Methylomagnum ishizawai: one gene and its partner. The protein of the gene in region 1 interacts with the protein of each later gene in a pairwise test. Links are inferred from orthologs where the notes say so. Each region holds a gene or a part of one and is shown on either strand. Other genes may lie near its edges. The genes, in order: dsbD and K5658_RS20535.

The links.
Region 2: the proteins of dsbD (region 1) and K5658_RS20535 interact in binary tests that used the Escherichia coli proteins (3 or more experiments, as listed by UniProt). The link is inferred for Methylomagnum ishizawai from one-to-one orthologs.

Annotation. Positions count from the first base shown.
Region 1 is NZ_AP019783.1:1,056,648-1,063,139, forward strand. Bases 2,398-5,451 are described here. They hold dsbD (protein-disulfide reductase DsbD), read left to right. Parts: upstream 2,398-2,784; coding sequence 2,785-5,118; downstream 5,119-5,451. Other genes in these bases: K5658_RS04890 (FxsA family protein), read right to left, coding at 2,398-2,406; cutA (divalent-cation tolerance protein CutA), read left to right, coding at 2,453-2,788; K5658_RS04905 (TlpA family protein disulfide reductase), read left to right, coding at 5,118-5,451. Outside these bases: K5658_RS04880 (class I SAM-dependent methyltransferase), read right to left, coding at 1-424; K5658_RS04885 (urease accessory protein UreH domain-containing protein), read right to left, coding at 360-1,817; more of K5658_RS04890, read right to left, coding at 1,972-2,397; more of K5658_RS04905, read left to right, coding at 5,452-5,630; aroQ (type II 3-dehydroquinate dehydratase), read left to right, coding at 5,771-6,217; accB (acetyl-CoA carboxylase biotin carboxyl carrier protein), read left to right, coding at 6,222-6,492. UniProt on the Escherichia coli protein: Required to facilitate the formation of correct disulfide bonds in some periplasmic proteins and for the assembly of the periplasmic c-type cytochromes.
Region 2 is NZ_AP019783.1:4,543,138-4,549,397, forward strand. Bases 48-2,869 are described here. They hold K5658_RS20535 (DsbE family thiol:disulfide interchange protein), read left to right. Parts: upstream 48-1,104; coding sequence 1,105-1,635; downstream 1,636-2,869. Other genes in these bases: hmuQ (heme-degrading protein HmuQ), read left to right, coding at 48-153; fliW (flagellar assembly protein FliW), read left to right, coding at 590-1,033; K5658_RS20540 (cytochrome c-type biogenesis protein), read left to right, coding at 1,632-2,141; ccmI (c-type cytochrome biogenesis protein CcmI), read left to right, coding at 2,182-2,869. In the rest of the region: more of hmuQ, read left to right, coding at 1-47; more of ccmI, read left to right, coding at 2,870-3,396; K5658_RS20550 (SWIM zinc finger family protein), read left to right, coding at 3,507-4,835; K5658_RS20555 (DUF5691 domain-containing protein), read left to right, coding at 4,835-6,260. UniProt on the Escherichia coli protein: Involved in disulfide bond formation. Catalyzes a late, reductive step in the assembly of periplasmic c-type cytochromes, probably the reduction of disulfide bonds of the apocytochrome c to allow covalent linkage with the heme.

The DNA of each region.
Region 1 (6,492 bases):
GTCGTAGCCGCTCGGCGCAATGCCGGAAGAAATCCTGTTTCTTTTCCGCCGTCAGATGGTGCAGGGCGAAGCTGGAAAACACGGCGTCGTAGCGTCCGCCGTCGTCCGCCAGCCAGTCCAGCATATCGCCTTGGCGCAGATCGACCGGACAGGCCAGTTCCCGCAAGTTCTCCGCCGCCAAATCCAGGGCCGGTCCCGCCAGATCGACGCCCCGGTACGCGGCCAAATCCAGGCGCTTCAAGATCGGCGCGAGACGGGAGGCATCGCCGCAACCCAGGTCCAGCAGCGCGAATGGACGGGCCGGGCCGTCGCCCAGGCTCCGTTCCACGGCGGCGTAGATTTCCCGGTGGAACATATAGTTATGGGCGACCAGCTTGTTGTAGACGTTCCAGGAGTTGACGAAAAAGGCTTCGGGCGTGTTCATACGGGGTGTCTTGGGTGGGTTGGGTGGGGGTTGTGGGAGCCGGGGCGTCCGCCGGGACGACCACGAAAGAGCCGTGGATCATCCCCATCCAGCAGCTCCAGGCGATGACGCCGCTACGCTCCGGCGTGAATTCGATCAGATTGTCGCCGGGCCGGACCTCGAATTCCAAGCCCAGCGTGGGCACCATGATCCTGCGGTTGCATTCGGTGATGTGCTGGCCGACCACGGTCCAGCGTACCGGGACGCCTTGTTTCAGCACGAAGCGGTTGGGGTGGTAGCCCTGGGCGTCCACTTCCATGCGGATGGCTTGGTAGCCTTCGGGATGGGTTTCCGCCGCCGGGGCCGGTAAGGAATCGAACCGTTGCTCGGCGCGGAGGGCGAGGCTGCGGAAATCGTAGCCGCTGCCGGTCATCAGCAAGCCCCGGTTCAACATCATCACCCCCAGGGCCACCACCAGGAAGGCCGACGCCTTCAACACGCCATGTGTGACCCGTCCCGACACCGCCCCCGCCAATAGCCCGAAGCCCAGCATCACCGGCAGCGTGCCCAGCCCGAAGGCCAGCAGCAGCTTGGCCCCCTCCAGGAAATCCCCGGTCCCGGCGGCCATGACGTACATGGCTTGCAGCGGGCCGCAGGCGATCATCAGGCCGTTGAGCAGGCCGATGGCGAAGGGGCTGGGGTGTTTTTTGCTTTCGATGCTGAGGAAGCGGGCCAGGAACCGGGGCATCCTGAGACCGATGCGGTGCAGGCTGGGAAACCAATCCAGCATGTTGATCCCGAACAGGATCAAGAACGTCCCCGCCGCCAGGGCGGCATAGCCCCGGATCATGGGGGTGAAGGCGATGAACGAACCCAACAGCCCGAACAGCCCGCCGATCAGGGTATAGGACAAGGTCTTGCCCAGCCCGTAGGCGGCATGTCCCAGCCAGCGGGCGCGTCCGGGTTTCTGGGCGGAGCGGGCGGTATAGCCCACCACGAAGCCGCCGCACATGCCGATGCAATGGAAGCCGGTGAACAAGCCCACCAGGAACAACAGGCCATAGCCCATGCCATGCTCGAATTGCGGCAGGCGGAAACGGTCGGCCAGGTCGATCCCCACGGTCGTTAGCCCGCCGATGCCGGCCAGGGCCAGCGCCACGCTTGCGAGGCGTCCCAGGTTGCGCCAGACCGGGCGCGACCGCTGCCGCGGCGAACAGCCGTAGCCCGCTTGTTCGACGGCGGCGGCGATGAGGGCCGGGCTGGTGCGGGCGGCGTCGAACAGGACTTCGAGCGTGCCCGTGTCGTAGTCGGCCTGGGCCAGCCGCACGCCGGCGACCTTGAGGGCCGCTTGTTCGATGATGCCGGCGCAACCTTGGCAGTGCATCCCTTCGATGGTGAGACGCTGGGTGGGCATGGAGATGTCTCGCTGGGCGGTGGGGGGCGGGAAGGACGGGCTGGTTCTGGCGGCGCGGTCCAGGAGGCCGCCGTCCCGGCGGGGCGATATGGGTGTCGTGGCCCGGATGGGGGTGCGACCGAATCCGGGCCACCGGGTGGCCGACCCGCGCCGCTCAGTCCCGTTCCCGTTTGAATTCCCCCTCAATGACCCGCTGGCCTTGCGGCGGTTCCGTCCCGTCGCCCGGCAGCACCACGAACTTTTGCAGCAGATAGCCCGCCAACTTTTTCCGGCTCGCCGGAATCAAACAGGCCAGTCCCAGGATATCGCTCAGGAATCCCGGTATCACCAAGAGCAAGCCGCCCAGGGCCACCAGCCCGCTTTCCAACATTTCCAGGGCCGGGGTTTCGCCCCGCGCCAGGGCGCGTTGCACGTTCATCCAGGTCGATAAGCCCTGCGAGCGCAACAGCGACATTCCCAGGCCGGCCGCGCCCAGCAGCAGGGCCAGGGTCGCGACGAAGCCCAGCGCCCCGAACAGCTTGATTAGAAGGTAAAGCTCCAGGAGCGGCAGGGCCACCACGGCGGCCAATAACCATTGTCTAATGTCCATCCCATCCTCATACGGTAAAATTCGGGAAAACCCAGGACTTTTTGCCATGTCCACCGCATACTGTCTAGTTTTCTGCACCTGCCCCGACGCCGATAGCGCCGGGACGTTGGCCGACGCCCTGGTCGCCGAGCGGCTCGCGGCCTGCGTCAATATCCTGCCCGGCCTGGTTTCGGTCTACACCTGGGAAGGCAAGACCGAGCGGGCCTCCGAACACCTCCTTGTGATCAAGACCGAAGCCGCGCTCTATCCGGCCTTGGAAACTTTCATCCAATCCCGCCATCCCTACGATGTCCCCGAGATCGTCGCCCTGCCCGTGGCGCGTGGCTCGGCTCCCTATCTGCACTGGATCAGCACATGCCTACATCCTCCCGAAGAACCATGATCTCGAACCCGCCGTCCATCCGCCGCCTGGGAGCCTGGGGCGGCTTTTTTGTGCTGTGCCTGTGGTGCGTGGGCGCGGCCTGGGCGCTGGAAGGCAAAGACCTGTTGCCGGCCGAACAGGCGTTCCGGAGCGCGGCCCGGATCGAGGGCGACGCCGTGTTGTTGGATTGGGAGATCGCCGAGGGCTATCACCTCTACCGCAAGAAATTCAAATTCGCCACCCAGACCCCAGGGGTCCAATTGGGCGAGCCGGTGTTGCCCGAAGGCAAGCTGAAACACGACGAGATTTTCGGCGAGATGGAGGTTTACCGGCACCATGCCCAAATCCGTCTGCCGGTGGCGCGCCAAGAGGGCGGGGCGCAAGCCCTGGCTTTGGAGATGAGCGTGCAGGGCTGCGCCGATGCCGGGGTGTGCTATCCGCCGCTCAAACGGACGCTGCGCTTGGATTGGCCCGCGCCACCGCCGTTGAATGTCGCGGCGGCGTCGAATTCGGTGCTGGGCGGGGCGCTCCATGCCTTGGGGCTGAAAACGGGTTCCGGCCAGGATGAACTATTGCCCGCCGAGCAGGCGTTCCGGTTCTTCGCCGAGGTGAAGGACGATCATACCCTGTGGCTGCATTGGCAGATCGCCGACGGCTATTACCTCTACCGCGAGAAGTTCAAGCTCGCCCTGGCCGGGACGCCGGGCGTCACGCTGGGCGATTACCAGATTCCCCCTGGCGAACCCAAGCACGACGAGGAATTCGGCGATGTCGAGGTGTTCCACAAAACGGTGGCTTTCGCGCTGCCGCTGGTGCGCGGCGCGGCCCAACCGCTCAAACTGGCCTTGAAGGCCGGGTTCCAGGGGTGCGCCGACCGCGGCGTGTGCTATCCGCCGATGAACCAGACGGTCGAGTTGCCATTGCCCGCCGCCGGTACGGTTCAGGCCGGCGCGGAAACCACGCCCGCGCCCGGAGCCGCCCCCGCCGGCGAATGCGAGATGAAATCCGCCGCGGGTTTCGTCGAGGACGCGCCGCAGTCCGAGCAGTGCCAGATTTTCTCTTCGTTGCAAAACGATTCGCTGTGGCTGACGGTGGCGAGCTTCTTGGGGATGGGCTTGCTGCTGGCTTTCACGCCTTGCGTGTTCCCGATGATTCCCATCCTGTCCGGCATCGTGGTCGGCCATGGCCATCATCTGACCACCCGCCGCGCTTTCTTCCTGTCGCTGAGCTACGTGCTGGCTTCGGCCTTGGCCTATGCGGTGTTCGGGGTGTTGGCGGGGCTGTTCGGCGGCAATCTGCAAGCCTTGTTCCAGGAGCCCAGGGTCATCATCGCCTTCAGCGCGGTGTTCGTGGTGCTGGCCTTGTCGATGTTCGGCTTGTTCACCCTGCAAATGCCCGGTTTCATCCAGGACCGTGTGGTCGGTTGGAGCAACCGCCAGCATGGCGGCACGCTGGCGGGCGCGGCGGTGATGGGGGCGCTCTCGGCCTTGATCGTCGGGCCGTGTGTCGCGGCCCCGCTGGCCGGCGCCTTGATCTATATCGGCCAGTCCGGCGATTGGGTGCTGGGTTTTTGCGCCTTGTTCGCGCTGGGGCTGGGGATGGGGTTGCCGCTGCTGGCCATCGGGGCTTCCGCCGGGAAGCTGCTGCCCAAGGCCGGTATCTGGATGAATTCGGTGAAAGCCGTGTTCGGTGTGGGTTTGCTGGGTATCGCCGTGTGGTTGTTGGCGCGTATCCTGCCGTCCGCGGCTTCGATGTTCCTGTGGGCTTTGCTGCTGATTATCCCGGCGATGTATCTGGGGGCGCTGGATACGCTGCCGCAGCCCGCTTCGGGTTGGCGCAGGCTGTGGAAGGGCGTCGGGATCGTGATGCTGGCCTATGGCGTCCTGCTCTTGATCGGCGTGGCCGCCAACACGGGCGATCCCTTGCAACCCTTGCGCGGTTTGCAGGCGGTCGCGGCGGGCGGTACCGGGACGGCGGCCCCGCAATCCCTGGAATTCCGGCGGGTCAAATCGGTGGCCGAACTCGACCGCGAAATCCAGAAGGCCCAGGCCGCCGGGCGTTGGGCGATGCTGGATTATTACGCCGATTGGTGCGTGTCCTGCAAGGAGATGGAGCGCTATACCTTCACCGATGCCAAGGTGCGGGCCGCGTTGGCCGATGTGGTCCTATTGCAAGCCGATGTCACCGACAACACCGAGGACGACACGGCCCTGCTCAAGCGCTTCGGCTTGGTGGGACCGCCGGCCACCTTGTTCTTCGGGCCGGATCAGGAGGAGCGCAAGGCGTTCCGGGTGGTGGGCTATATGGACGCCGAGAACTTCGTGGAGCATGTGCGGAAGGTGGTGCGCTGATGACCGGCAAAGTGTTGTATCCATTGATCGCGGTCGCCGCCTTGCTGGCCGGTATCGCCACCCAACACTGGCTGGCGTCCCCCACGGAACCCATCCTCGAACCGCCGCTGCACGATCTCGCGGGCACGCCGCACGCCTTGGCCGAATGGCGCGGCAAGGTGGTGGTCCTCAACTTCTGGGCCACTTGGTGCCCGCCATGCCGGGAGGAAATGCCGGAGTTCTCGCGCTTGCAGCAGGAACTCGGCCCGCAAGGCTTGCAATTCGTCGGGGCCGCCATCGACGACCCGGAAGAGGTCCGTAATTTCCTCAAGGACAACCCCGTCGATTATCCCATCCTGCTCGGCGACGAGCGCGTGCCGCATTGGGCCGACCAACTCGGCAACCACCTGTCGGTGTTGCCGTTCTCGGTGGTGTTCGACCGCGCGGGGACGCCGGTCGCCATCCATACCGGCGGCTTCGAGCGCCAGCAAGTCATCGATCTCGTCCGGCCCTGGCTGGAAACCCGGCCCTGAGTTCCGCGCCGAAATCCTGGGTTATTTGCACCAACTGCCGCGATCATCGCGGAAAATCCGGCTTCATGGACAAGATTTGCCGGTTTCGGCAAAATACCCGCGCTTTTTCCCTTACAATGCCTTTAACCGGAGGTTTTCCCGTGGCGAGCATCTTGGTCCTGAACGGCCCGAACCTGAACATGCTGGGGGTCCGCGAACCCGAGGTCTATGGTCGGCAAACCTTGCAGGACATCGTGGATCGGCTCGCCAGGATGGCGGAAACCCGCGGCCACCAACTGGACGCCTTCCAGAGCAACGCCGAGCATGAATTGATCGAACGCATCCACCGCGCCTACCATGAAAAGGTGGATTTCATCCTCGTCAATCCCGCCGCCTATACCCATACCAGCATCGCCCTGCGCGATGCCTTCCAGGCCACCCGCATCCCGTTCATCGAGGTCCACCTCTCCAACATCCATGCGCGTGAGCCGTTCCGCCATCATTCCTATCTGTCCGATATCGCCCAGGGCGTGATTTGTGGGCTGGGCGCTTCCGGTTATGGCTTGGCCCTCGAGGCCGCCTTTCAAACCCTAGAGCAAGGTCGATAACACCATGGATATTAGAAAAATAAAAAAGCTGATCGAAATGATCGGCGAGTCCGATATTGCGGAAATCGAAATCCGCGAGGGAGAGGAATCGGTCCGTATCAGTCGGCAAGGCTCCCAAGCGGTCGCCGGGCCGCAATACATCCCGATGATGCAGCCGGGGATGCAGCCCATCGCCTATCAGCCATCGCCAGCGCCGGCCGCCACCCCGGAAGCCCCGGCGGCGGGCGAGGGCGACCGCATCACCGGGCACGTCGTCCGCTCGCCCATGGTCGGCA
Region 2 (6,260 bases), 3.5 Mb from region 1 along the record:
GTGTTCGCCTCGCATTCGGTGTGGGAGTCGCGGGAAGCGTTCGAGGCTTGGACCCATTCCGAGGCGTTCCGCAAGGCGCATTCGGGGGCGGGCGCGGCCAAGGGTATTTATTTGGGATCACCGCAGTTGGAGTTGTTCGACGCGGTGATTTGAGGTTTTCGCCGGGTTCCCAGGTTCGGGCTTGGGAATCCAGTTCCCGTCTTTATATTTCCCCCGCTCGACAGCCCTTCACGACCCGGGCCGGAATCCAAAGCTGGCTTTGGACGCTTGTGGATCAAGACCAAAGCCAGCTTTAAAATTTCCAGCGTCCGCCCCCAAGCCCCGCCCGGCTTGCCCACACACGAAACTCCGCGCAACCTCCCATCCACCCTTTGTGCAGGAGCCTTCTCCATGAGCCAAAACCTCCTATCCCTGGATTACGCCGACCAGAGGAACTTGCCGCCTCCCACAATGGATTCGACACCCCATATACGGGACAACTTGTTCCCCAACCCGCTTGGGAACAAGCCTTTCCCCATCCCGGTATAAACTTTCCCCAGGGCCATTCGGCCCATCGCGCCTTTCCCCCCCCCAAACCCAGGAGCCCCCCATGCAAGCCCTACCCACCCTGGCTTTCGGCGAGCAACCCATCGACCCCGACACCCTCCTCCATTTCCCCGAAGGCATCGTCGGCTTCGAGGATTGCACGCACTTCAAGCTCTTCCACCAAGAAGGCGGCGACGAACTGGTGCATTGGTTGCAATCGGCGGACCGCCCCGACCTCAGCCTCTCCGTGGCCGACCCCGTCCGCTTCGGCATCCATTACGACTTCGCCCTGGACGACCGCGAAGCCGCCTTGATCGGCCTGGAACGCCCCGAGGACGCCCAGGTTTTGCTCATCCTCTACAAAAAAGCCGACCAGCCCGGCATCCACGGCGCTATCGGCGCGCCCTTGGTGGTGAATGTCAAAAACCGCAAGGCCTTACAGAAAGTGCTGGACAATATCGAATCCGGCGCCCTGTTGAATGCCCTGGTCCACGCTCAAACCCATTGAGCCCATGCGATAATGGCAGGCATCGGCGGGGCGGTCCCGCCGATGCTTTTTTCGCCCTGGAATTCCCCACCATGCGCTTCCTCATCCCCCTCGCCGTCTTCCTCGTGATGGTGATCTTCCTCGCCATCGGCCTGACCCTCGACCCCAGGGAAGTGCCCTCGCCCTTCATCGGCAAACCCGCCCCGGCCTTCGCCCTGCCCCAGGTCGCCGACGCCCAGAAAACCCTGGCCCCCGCCGACTTCAAGGGACAAGTGGCCTTGGTCAATGTCTGGGCCTCCTGGTGCGTGTCCTGCCGCCAGGAACATCCGGTGTTGGTGGAACTCGCCAAGCGCAAGCTGGTGCCGATCTACGGGCTCAACTACAAGGACCAGCGCGAGGATGCCCTGGCCTGGCTCGACCGCTATGGCAACCCCTACACCGCCAGCGCCTTCGACGCCGACGGCAAGACCGGCATCGACTGGGGCGTGTACGGCGTGCCGGAAACCTTCGTCATCGACCGGGCCGGGATCATCCGCCACAAATTCACCGGGCCCATCACCCCGGAAATCCTGGAAAATACCCTGCTCCCCCTGATCCGCCAGTTGCAAGGCTCCCCCTCATGATGTGTTCAACCCGGCTATCCTCTGTTCGCCAGTTGCAAGGCTCCCCCTTCACGATCCGCTTCATCCTATTGTTCCTCGCGGGCCTTTTCGCCGGTTCCGCCCTGGCGGTCGAAGTCCGCCAATTCGACGACCCCGCCAAGCAGCGCCGTTACGAGAACCTGATCGAGGAACTGCGCTGCCTCGTGTGCCAAAACCAATCGCTGGCCGATTCCGACGCCGATCTCGCCAAGGATTTGCGCGACGAGGTCTACGGCATCATCCAAAGCGGCCAGAGCGAACAGGAGGCGGTGCGCTTCCTCACCGACCGCTATGGCGATTTCGTCCTGTACCGCCCGCCGGTCAAGCCCATCACCGTATTGCTCTGGACCGGGCCGGTCCTGATCCTATTGGCGGTGGCGCTGTTCCTGTGGAAGCATCAACGCCAACGCCCCACCCTGGCCCGGCTGGAACTGACCGACGAAGAACGCCAGCGCCTGGAACGGCTCAAGAAGAACCTCGAAGGCTAGCGCCCCGACCGGGCTATGCCGAACCCCCGTGGAATCGAAGATGATCGAATTTTGGATCGCGGCGGCCTTGCTGCTGCTGTTGGGCTATACCTGCTTCCTGCCCGCCCTGACCGGCAAGACCGGCGGCGGGGCCGACCGGGCCAAACTCAACCTGCTATTGCACCGGCACCGGCAGGAAGAACTGGCGCGGGAAACCGCCGATGCCGGGGATTTGGGCAAGCTGGACGCCGAATCGGAACGCGGCCTGCTGGACGATTTGGAAATGGCGGGCTCCCCCCAAGCCCCGGAAGCGGACCCAGGCGGACGCATCGCGCTGGCGGTGACGCTCGTCGCCCTGCCCTTGGTCGGCTTGCTGGCGTATTTCTCGCTGGGACGGCCCGATTTGCTGGGACTGGCCCCGGCCCAAATCCAAGCCCAGGCCCAGCCCAATACCCCGTCCGGCCTGGAAGAAAGCATCCAGCGCCTAGCCGAGCGCCTCAAGCAGAATCCCAACGACCTGGAAGGCTGGACCATGTTGGGCCGCTCGCTGTTGATCGTGAACCAGCCCGACAAGGCGGTCACGGCCTTCGAGTACGCCATGAAGCTGGCCCCGGACAACCTCGACCTCAAAGCCTATTACGCCGAAGCCCTGGCCGGGGCCAACCAAGGCGTATTGGAAGGCAAGCCCACCGAATTGGTCGAGGCGGTGCTGAAGCAAGACCCCCAGCACAAGGGCGCGTTATGGATGGCGGGCATCGCCGCCGCCCAGCGCAAGGATACCGCCCAGGCCGTGGACTACTGGACCCGGCTCAAGGCCCAATTCCCGCCGCAAAGCGAGGAAGCCCGCCAAATCGACCGCTATCTGGCCGAGGTCCAGGGCTTGCCCGTCCCCGCCGCAACCGCCCCGCCCGCCCAGGCCCCAGCGCCCGGCAAGCGCATCCATGTCCAGGTCAAGCTAGCCGAAGGTTTCAAGGACCGGGCCGCGCCGGACGATGCCTTGTTCATCTTCGCCCGCGCCGCCCAAGGCCCGCCCATGCCGCTGGCCGTGGTCAAGAAGCGGGCCGGGGATTTGCCGCTGGAGGTGGTGCTGGACGATTCCATGGCCATGATGCAAGGCATGAACCTGTCGTCGTTCGAACAGGTGGTGATCGGGGCGCGGATATCCAAAAGCGGCAAGCCCACGCCCAGCCCCGGCGATCTCCAGGGCCAGACCGCGCCACTCGCGCCGGAGGACGACGGCCATTACGCGGTGACGGTGGACCAGGTGGCGCCATAGCGTCTAACCGCGCTGGCAAGAAAGCCACAGGCCCGGTACGCTTGCCTATCGCCGGCTTCCAAGTTCCGCTTGGAAACCGGCGATAACCCTCAACCCCATGAGCGCGGAACATGTCGTTGACCCCCGAACAAGTCCTGCAACTCGCCCCCGACGCCGCCTCGGCCAAAGCCGGACAAGGGTTGGCCGTACCCGCCAAATGGCCTACGCTGGGCCAATCCGACAGCGCCCTGTGGGGCGAATGCCAGGGCAGCGGTTCCAAACCTTATCAAGTGCAAATCGACCTGGGCGGCGGACCCGCCTTCCGTTGCACCTGCCCCAGCCGCAAATTCCCCTGTAAGCACGGCTTGGCCTTGCTGCTACTGCAAGTCCGCAAACCCGACGCCATCGCCACCACCGAGCCACCGGCCTGGGTGGCGGAATGGCTGGCCTCGCGCCAACAACGGGCGGCGCGGCAGGAAGAAAAGAAAACCCAAGCGGAACCCCCCGCCACCACCGCCGATCCCGGCACCGCCGCCAAGCGCGAAGCCAAGCGCCTGGAACGCATGGCGGCGGGGGCCGCGGAATTGCGGCGCTGGCTGGAGGATCAAGTCCGGCAGGGTATCGGCAACCTGGCCGATCCCAAGACCGATTGGCGGGCCTTGGCGGCGCGGATGGTCGATGCCCAAGCCCCCGGCCTGGCGTTCCGGGTCCGCAAGCTCGGCGAAATCGCCGGGTCCGGCGGCGATTGGCCCGCACGGCTCCTGGCCGCGATGGGTCGGCTCGCCCTGTTGCTGGACGCCTTCGACCGCTTCGCCGACTTGCCCTCCCCGGTCCAGGCCGATGTCCGCGCCGCGCTGGGCTGGCCCTTGGACAAGGATGAAGTGCTGGCCCAGGGCGAGCGCTGGACCGACCTGTGGGAAGTCTTGGGCTGCCAGATCGAGGAGAACGAGCGGCTATGGGAGCGGCGGGTCTGGCTGCGCGGACGGGAATCGGGACGCCACGCCTTGCTGCTGGATTTCGCCCATGGCAATCCGGTGTTCGCCCAGCCCTTCCTGGTGGGCTCCGCCTTGCGCCTGACCCTGGCCTATTATCCCGGTACCCGTCCCAGCCGCGCCCTGCTGGTGGCGGGGCCGGAAGCCGGGGGTTCCGCCCATTTCCCGGCGCAAACCCTCGACGACGAATGGACCGCGCTGGCGCAAGGCATCGCCGCCAACCCTTGGCAAAACCCCTGGCCCTTGGCGGTGCCCGCCGCCGTGCCGGGATACGATGACGGCGGTTGGGCTTTATATACGGCGGAGGGCGGACGCCTGCCCCTGGTACTGGCGGAGGGCGAGGGCTGGCGCTTAATGGCCTTGTCCGGGGGGATGCCCATGGGGGTGTTCGGCGAATGGGATGGCGAAAAACTGCTACCCCTGAGCGCCTGGGCACCGGAATTGGTTTGGACCGGAGGACAACGCTGATGTCTGGCTTGGAAACCTTGGCGGCGCAAGCCGTGGTCGGCGTGGCGCGGCAAGCGCCGGTATGGCCGGACACCGGGGGCGCGGTCGGCGACACCCTCAAGCAATTGATCCAACAACGGACGGAACCGGCTTCCGCCTTGCTGGGCGTGGCGGGGGTGTTCGCGGTTTGCGGGGCCGCCGGTTATCGCCCACCCGCGGGTGGAAACCCGCCCGCGGTTTGTCCTCCCGAAAGCCTAGGCTCCGCCGCGGACCCGGCATTGGCGGCCACGCTCGCCATCCTCCTCGCCCAAGGCCCAGAGCGCTTGCAGGCCGAGGCCTTGCGCCGCTTGGCCAAGGCCGGTGTCCGTTGGCCCGAGCGGCTGTTGCCGGAGGCGCTGGACCTGGGCCGTCGCAGCCGCGCCCTGCGTCCTGGGTTGCGCCCCGTGCTGGGCCAGCGTGGCCTGTGGCTGGCGGGCCGGAATCCCGAATGGGCCTATGCCGTGGGTTCGGGCGGCCTGGAGTTGGACATCTCCGCCTGGGAAACCGGCACCACCGAACAACGCGCCGCCTATCTTGGACGATGCCGGGCAACCGATCCGGCCCAGGGCCGCGACCTTTATCTCCAAGCCCTGCCGGAACTGGGGGCCAAGGAACGCGCCGCCCTGCTCATGGAACTGGCGATAGGACTCGGCCCGGACGACGAAGCCGCCTTGGAAGCCGCCTTGAAGGACCGCGCGAAAGAAGTCCGCATCGCCGCCGCCGCCTTGCTGGTGCGATTACCCGACAGCGCCTACGCCCGGCGCATGGCGGAGCGGCTGGAATCCTGCCTGGGCCAAGAGCGGAAATCGCTGCGGCAACTCTGGACGCTGGAACCCCCGGAAGCCTTCGGCCCCGACTGGAAAGCCGACGCCCTGGAGGAAACCCCGCCCAAAGGCGAAGCCCTGGGCCAGCGGGCTTGGTGGCTGTACCAATTGACCCGGAACACCCCGTTGGCGTGGTGGGAAACCCGCCTGGAACTCGCGGCGGCGGACGTGCTGGAATGGGGACTGAAAAGCGAATGGCGCAACGCCCTGTGGCGCGGCTGGTTGGATGCGGCGGAAACCAGCGCCGCCGCGCCCTGGCTGGAAGCCTTCCTCGCCCGCAAGCCGCCCAAGGGGGTCCACTACGACTACCGCCGCTTCCTGCGCCACCTGCCGCCGCACGCCTGCGAAACCCTCTGGCTGGATATCATGGCCCGCGAGAACGCGGGGGCCGGCCTGGCCTTGGCCTGCGAATCCCTGCCGCTGGACGGCGGGACGGTGTCCGCCAGTTTCGCCCAGGCCGCGCTGGGGCGGGTGGCGGATTATCTGGGACGGCGCGAAGCCACCTGGGATTACCGGCTGCGCGAGACCCTGCCGCAATTCGCCTGCCTGATCCCGCCCGGACTCTTCGAGGACATCGAAGCCA